One region of the Dermacoccus sp. GAS27A genome, then DNA from elsewhere that is predicted to be linked to it. Evidence: predicted binding sites of a transcription regulator. Region 1 holds the regulator's gene; the other holds the start of a gene.

What was found. The regulator LexA, encoded in region 1, represses DNA repair genes until DNA is damaged. The targets are predictions, from matches to a motif close to TCGAACANNTGTTCGA.
Region 2: ruvC (crossover junction endodeoxyribonuclease RuvC) is a predicted target of LexA. The motif match lies at 1,440-1,455, and genes of this name have one in related genera.

Annotation. Positions count from the first base shown of each region.
Region 1 is NZ_JBIYDW010000001.1:124,851-128,250, forward strand. It holds gene ABH936_RS00550 (LysR family transcriptional regulator) at 1-429, opposite strand, end outside; gene ABH936_RS00555 (Sir2 family NAD-dependent protein deacetylase) at 500-1,333, shown strand; gene lexA (transcriptional repressor LexA) at 1,424-2,140, opposite strand; gene ABH936_RS00565 (LysM peptidoglycan-binding domain-containing protein) at 2,478-2,906, shown strand; gene nrdR (transcriptional regulator NrdR) at 3,219-3,400, shown strand, end outside.
Region 2 is NZ_JBIYDW010000001.1:354,132-357,531, forward strand. It holds gene pdxT (pyridoxal 5'-phosphate synthase glutaminase subunit PdxT) at 1-454, shown strand, start outside; gene ABH936_RS01550 (YebC/PmpR family DNA-binding transcriptional regulator) at 591-1,364, shown strand; gene ruvC (crossover junction endodeoxyribonuclease RuvC) at 1,497-2,156, shown strand; gene ruvA (Holliday junction branch migration protein RuvA) at 2,153-2,758, shown strand; gene ruvB (Holliday junction branch migration DNA helicase RuvB) at 2,755-3,400, shown strand, end outside.

The DNA.
Region 1 (3,400 bases):
GTCGCAATCGCCGGCACGCAGGCTCGCCAGGGATTCCGGGGGTTCGGCCTCGGCGAAGCTGACCTTGACGTCTGGGAACCGCTCCTTGACGAGTGCGAGGGCGCGCGGGACGAGCGTTGACGATGCCGACGGGAACGCCATGAGGCGCACCCGCCCGGCGCGCAGCCCCGCGATGGCGGCGACCTCACCCTCGGCGGCCTCGAGGGCACTGAGGACGGGCGTCGCCGTGCGCGCCAGCACCTGCCCGGCCTCCGTCAGCCGCACCGAGCGGCCGAGGCGCTCCACTAGAGCCGTCCCGGTCTTCTCCTCGAGACGGCGCACCATCTGCGACACGGCCGGCTGAGAATAGCCGAGAGCGGCAGCGGCGGCGGTGAAGCTGCCCTCGTCGCTGATCGCCTTCATGACGCGGAGCCCGGCTGCATCGATCATGCACCAAGAATAACGTGCTCTTATCCATTGTTGAGACAATCGAACGCAGACCTATGGGAGGGGCAGGATGATGAGCGGCGTCGCGGAACTGACCGATTTCGTGCGCGCGGGAGGGCTGTTCGTCCTCACCGGCGCCGGCATCTCGACCGAATCCGGCATCCCCGACTACCGGCGCCCCGACGGCACGCGCCGCACGGTTCCCATGACATACCAACAGTTCCTCGCCACCCACGAGGCGCGTCAACGGTACTGGGCGCGCAGTGCCGTCGGCTGGGAGATCTTCGACGCGGCGGAACCGAACGTCGGGCACGTCGCGCTGGCGCGACTGCAGGGTGGCGGCCTCGTCGATCACCTCGTGACGCAGAACGTCGACGGCCTTCATGCGCGTGCCGGTGCCCGCGACGTCACCGAGCTGCATGGGTCGCTCGAGCACGTCGTCTGCGTCGCGTGCGGGACGCGGGAAGGGCGCCGTGGCTTCCAGGTGCGCCTGCGCGAACTCAACCCCCAGCTGCCGACGCAGGCGCGCCTGCTCGCCGACGGCGACGCGGACGTGGCGGTCGAGCTGGAGCGCGGTGTCATCGTGCCGGCGTGCCTGCGCTGCACGGCCACGACGGTGAAGCCGGACGTCGTCATGTTCGGTGAGTCCGTCGCTCCTGAGGTCGTGGAGGCGCAGATGCGGGCAGTGGAACGCTGCCGGGGCGTGCTCGTGCTCGGCAGTTCGCTCAAGGTGATGTCGGGTTACCGGTTCGTGCTCGCCGCCCTCAAGCAGCAGAAGCCGGTCGCCCTCGTCGGGCTCGGCGCGATGCGTGGCGAGGAGCGGGTCGACCTCGTCGTGCGCGAACCCCTCGGCCCGACCCTCACCGCCGTGTGCGACGCGCTGGGGCTCGACCTCGCGACGTCCTGACGTCTCGGCGTCGAACGTCGGGGCGCAGAAGGGGCTGAGAGTCGAGTTGCAACCACACGCTGGACCGATCCGCGCGGCGGGGCCAGCGCCTCAGATGCTGCGCAGGACGGCCGTGACCTTGCCCATGATGCTCGCGTGGTCGCCGTCGATCGGGGAGTAGGCCTCGTTCGCGGGCATGAGCCACGTCTTGCCCTCGCTGCGGCGCAGCGTCTTGACCGTGGCCTCCGAGTCGAGCAGTGCCGCGACGATCTCCCCGTTGGCGGCGTCGGCCTGGCGTCGCACGACGACCCAGTCGCCCTCGCAGATGGCCGCATCGATCATCGAGTCGCCCACGACGCGCAGCAGGAACAGCTCGCCGTCACCGACGATCTGACGCGGTAGCGGGAAGACGTCCTCGACGGCCTGCTCGGCGAGGATCGGGCCACCGGCCGCGATGCGGCCGACGACCGGCACGTATGACGGCGTGGGTCGCTCGTCGCCCGAGCCCGTCTCGTCGTGCTGCGACTCGGATAGCGCAGACACGGCGTTGCCGCGGTAGCCGCGGGTCGCCGCGCCCGAGTCGGGGGAGACGACCTCCATGGCGCGCGGGCGGTTCGGGTCGCGGCGCAGGTATCCCTTGCGCTCGAGTGCGGCGAGCTGATGGGCCACCGAACTCGGGCTCGTCAGACCGACGGCCTCGCCGATCTCACGCAGGCTCGGGGGGTAGCCGCGCTCGTCAACGGAACGTCGGATCACGGTGAGCACCTTGTGCTGGCGTGGCGTCAGCTTGCCCGGCGTGCGCTCCTGCATCGAATGAACGTCACCCATGGTGTGACCCCTCCTGGTCCTCGTCGCACATCGGTGGTCGCGGTGGCGACACGTGCACCCTCCGGCGGGGCGGAAATGCCCGCCATGACGGGGTTGTCGGTGCGCGGTGCTTGTGTATCTGACATCACCCACAGTACGCGGTGTCGCACACAGTTTTCAAAAATGTGTACGAAGAAATCCGTGCGCCCCGTTCGAAAGCACGTTCGGGTGTCGTACAGTTGTTCTATCGCACGCGTGTTCGATCGGTCCCTCCGGGCTGACCGTGTCGCGTGAGGAAGCCGCACCGGTGACGGTGTGGCGGCGCCTCGGGGGTGTCCCGAGAGAAGGAGTGGTTTCGATGGTTGCTTCGAGTACTGCAGTTCGACGTGAGCCCGTGCTGGGTTCGGGTGTCGACGTGCGCCGCGTGGCGCGGGTCGACACCGCGGCATCCCGCTCGCACCTCCACCTCGTGCCCACGGGTGGCGCGGTGCAGGTCGGCACAAACTCTCAGAGCGTTCGTTTCGCCCGTCGTCGCTTCACGGCCGTGTGCGTGGCTCTCGTCGTCGTGGCGGGTGCCATCCTCGCGGGCCGGGCGATGGCGAGCGGTGTCGACGGTACGCAGCGGCACGAGGTCACCGTTCGCGCGGGGGAGACGCTTTCGCAGATCGCGGCGCGTGAGATGCCGGGCGTGCGCAACGACCAGGCGGTCGTCGCGATCGAGCACGAGAGCAACCTCGGCTCGTCGCAGGTGCAGGCCGGCCAGAAGGTGATCATCCCCGCACCGTGAAGTGTGACGATCGCCATCGTCGTGTTCGAGGGTTCGAGGGGGCGTGAGTCGCCTCCCCCCGGCTGGCGCAGGATTCCGCGGCGCACGAGTGGCGGGGGTCGTCGCGAGGTTGCGCAGGGCGAGTAGACGCGGCCTCGGTGCTGTTGCGCGTTGGGTCTCAGGGGCCTAACATCTCTACATGTGGGGCTTTGGCCCCCGCTTCCCCCTAGATGTTGATTCTCCTCCGCTGATGTGCATCTGCGCTCTGAGGCCGGAATCCCGGGGTGGAGCGCCGTCGTCCCGAGTGTTCCCAGCCCCGTCGGAAGGTTTGACGTGCACTGTCCGTTCTGCCGCAACACCGACTCCCGCGTCGTCGATTCGCGCTCGAGCGAGGACGGCACCTGCATCAAGCGGCGCCGTCAGTGCCCGAACTGCGGCAAGCGGTTCTCGACGATGGAGACCGCAAGTCTCACGGTCGTCAAGCGTTCCGGGGTCAGCGAGCCGTTCTCGCGCGA
Region 2 (3,400 bases), 230 kb from region 1:
GGTCATGATGCGCCTCATCGCTCAGGGAGACCTCCTCGAACCGCTGCGCGAACGCATCGCCGCGGGGATGCCGGCCTACGGCTCGTGCGCCGGCATGATCCTGCTCGCCGGTCGGATCCTCGACGGGGCGGCGGGTCAGCAGACGCTCGGCGGGCTCGACGTCACGGTGCGGCGCAACGCGTTCGGTCGTCAGGTCGCCTCGTTCGAGGCGGACGTCACCGTCGACGGCGTGGACGGCGGCCCGGTCCGGGCGGTGTTCATCCGCGCGCCCTGGGTCGAGGAGGTCGGCGCCGGCGTCGAGGTGCTCTCCAGCGTCGCGCTGCCGACGGGCGGTGAGGCCGTCGTCGCCGTGCGTCAGGGCAATCTGCTCGCCACGTCGTTCCACCCGGAGGTGACGAACGACGCGCGCGTCCACGCCCTGTTCGTGCGCATGGTCGAGCACGCTCGCGGATGACGACTGGGGCCGCGGCTCGCGACGGCGCTAGACTTGCCCGCGATCCGAGCGAGCGCGCCCATCTGCCGTCGCGTTCGCCCCGCGCCCCGCATCGGGCGTGTTCGAGCACGGCAGCACGAGCATCCGAGAGGCAGACATGAGCGGTCACTCCAAGTGGGCGACGACGAAGCACAAGAAGGCTGCGATCGACGCCAAGCGCGGCAAGCTGTTCGCGAAGCTGATCAAGAACATCGAGGTCGCGGCCCGCGCCGGCGGCGGTGACCCGACGGGCAACCCGACGCTGTACGACGCCATCCAGAAGGCGAAGAAGTCGTCGGTGCCCAACGACAACATCGACCGCGCCGTCAAGCGCGGCTCCGGCGCCGAGGCCGGTGGCGCCGAGTACCAGGCCCTCACGTACGAGGGCTACGCGCCCGGTGGCGTCGCGCTGCTCATCGAGTGCCTGACGGACAACAAGAACCGCGCCGTCGCCGAGGTCCGCACCGCGTTGCAGAAGAACGGTGGCTCGATGGCGGACTCCGGTTCGGTCGCCTACCTGTTCAACCGCAAGGGCATCGTCATCGTCCCGAAGGCGCAGGGCGACAAGCCCGACACGACGGAGGACGCGCTGCTCGAGATCGTGCTCGAAGCGGGCGCGGAGGACGTCAACGACCTCGGCGAATCCTTCGAGATCGTGTCCGAGGCGGGTGACTTCGTCGGCGTGCGTGAGGCGCTGCAGGCCGCTGGCATCGACTACGACTCGGCCGAGGCATCGTTCGTGCCGTCGATGGAGGTGCCGCTCGACAAGGACGGCGCGAAGAAGATGTTCCGCGTCATCGAGGCCCTCGAGGACTCGGACGACGTGCAGAACGTCTTTGCCAACGGCCAGGTCTCTGATGAGGTTCTCGCCGAACTGGACGCCGAGGACTGATCCCGGTCGTTCCGTGAGTGATCGACGGCCGTGCCCCGCGGGGCACGGCCGTCGCGTGCATCGGGTACGGTGGATGCGAACAAGTGTTCTATCGGGTGCGTCGTTCGCACCCGTCGAGGCCGGAGGTGTGACGTGCGGGTGCTCGCTGTCGACCCCGGTCTGACGCGCTGCGGCGTGGGCGTCGTCGCGACGGGCCAGGGCTCCAAGTTGCAGATCGTGACGGTGGGGGTCATCCGTACCTCGGCAGACCTGCCGTTGCACGAACGCCTCCACGAGTTGCGCGTCGAACTGGACGCCGTGTTCGAGCGCACCCAACCCGATGCGGTCGCCGTCGAGCGGATGTTCGCGCGCCACGACGTCTCGACGATCATGGGCACCGCGCAGGCGTCGGCCGTCCCGATGCTCGCCGCGGCTGAACGCGGCCTGCCGCTCGGGCTGCACACGCCCTCGGAGGTCAAGGCGGCGGTGACGGGCAACGGGCGCGCCGACAAGGCGCAGGTGACGATGATGGTGACGCGCATCCTCGGCCTCGAGGTTGCTCCCAGACCGGCCGACGCCGCCGACGCGCTCGCCCTCGCCATCTGTCATCACTGGCGCGGTGGCGGGTTGGCACGCCGGGGTGCGAGCGCTGACGGAGCGTCGGCAGCGCCGGCCGCCGTCGCGTACCGGCAGGCTGCGGCTGCCGCGGCGCGACGTTCCCGCTCGGCCAGCAAGACATACCGTGACGCCCTCGGCGCCGCGTCCCAGAGCGCGCCTGCCACTCGACCCGCCAACAGGGGAGTTCGCCCATGATCGCCAGCCTCACCGGTGAGGTGCTCACCGCCCGTCTCGACAGCGTCGTCGTCGAGGTCGGTGGCGTGGGTCTGCTCGTCCACACGACGCCGGCAACCGCCGCCGCGGCACGCCCGGGGGAGTCGACGCGCCTCGCGACGTCCCTGGTCGTGCGTGAGGATTCGCTGACACTCTTCGGCTTCGCCGACGACGACGAACGGGCCCTGTTCGAGCAGGTCCAGACGGTCAGTGGCGTGGGGCCGCGTCTCGCCCTCGCGATGCTCGCCGTGCACCCGCCGCGGCAGCTCGCCACCGCGATCGCGGGCGGCGACGTCAAGGCGCTGACGAAGGTGCCCGGCATCGGCAAGAAGGGCGCCGAGCGCATCGTCCTCGAACTGCGGGACAAGGTCGTCTCCGCCAGTGGTGACGGCGGGCAGGCGGCGCCCCAGGCCGTCGTCCCGGCCACTGCGGGTGGCGACCAGGTCGCCGAGGCGCTCATCGGGCTCGGCTGGAGCGCGAAACAGGCCGAGGACGCCGTCGCCAAGGTGGCTTCCCGTCCTGAGGCCGAGGGTGCGAACACGCCCACCCTGCTCCGGCTGGCGCTGCGCGAGCTGGGCCGATGAGCCCGTCGCACTTCGAGGACCACAGCGCCGACGTCTCGCCGCGCCTCGTCGACCCCAACGGCACCGAGGACGAGCAGCAGCTCGAAGCGGCCCTGCGACCGAAGAAGCTGGCCGATTTCCCCGGGCAGCCACGCGTGCGCGAGCAGTTGAGCCTCGTCATCGAGGCGGCCCGGCGCCGAGCGACGCCGCCCGACCACATCCTGTTCTCCGGCCCGCCCGGCCTGGGCAAGACGTCGCTTGCGATGATCGTCGCGAGTGAGCTCGAGGCGCCCATCCGCATCACGAGCGGCCCTGCCATCCAGCACGCCGGTGACCTGGCCGCCATCCTGAGCTCGCTCAACGAGGGGGAGGTGCTCTTCCTCGACGAGATCCACCGCATGGCCCGCCCCGCGGAGGAGATGCTCTACCTCGCGATGGAGGACTTCCGGGTCGACGTCATCGTCGGCAAGGGCCCAGGGGCCACCGCGATCCCCCTCGAACTGCCGCGCTTCACCGTCGTCGGTGCGACGACGCGCGCCGGTCTGCTGCCGGCGCCACTGCGCGACCGCTTCGGCTTCACCGGCCATCTCGACTACTACGACGCGGCCGACCTCGCCGACATCCTCGCCCGCAACGCCGACCTGCTCGGCGTACCCGCGACGC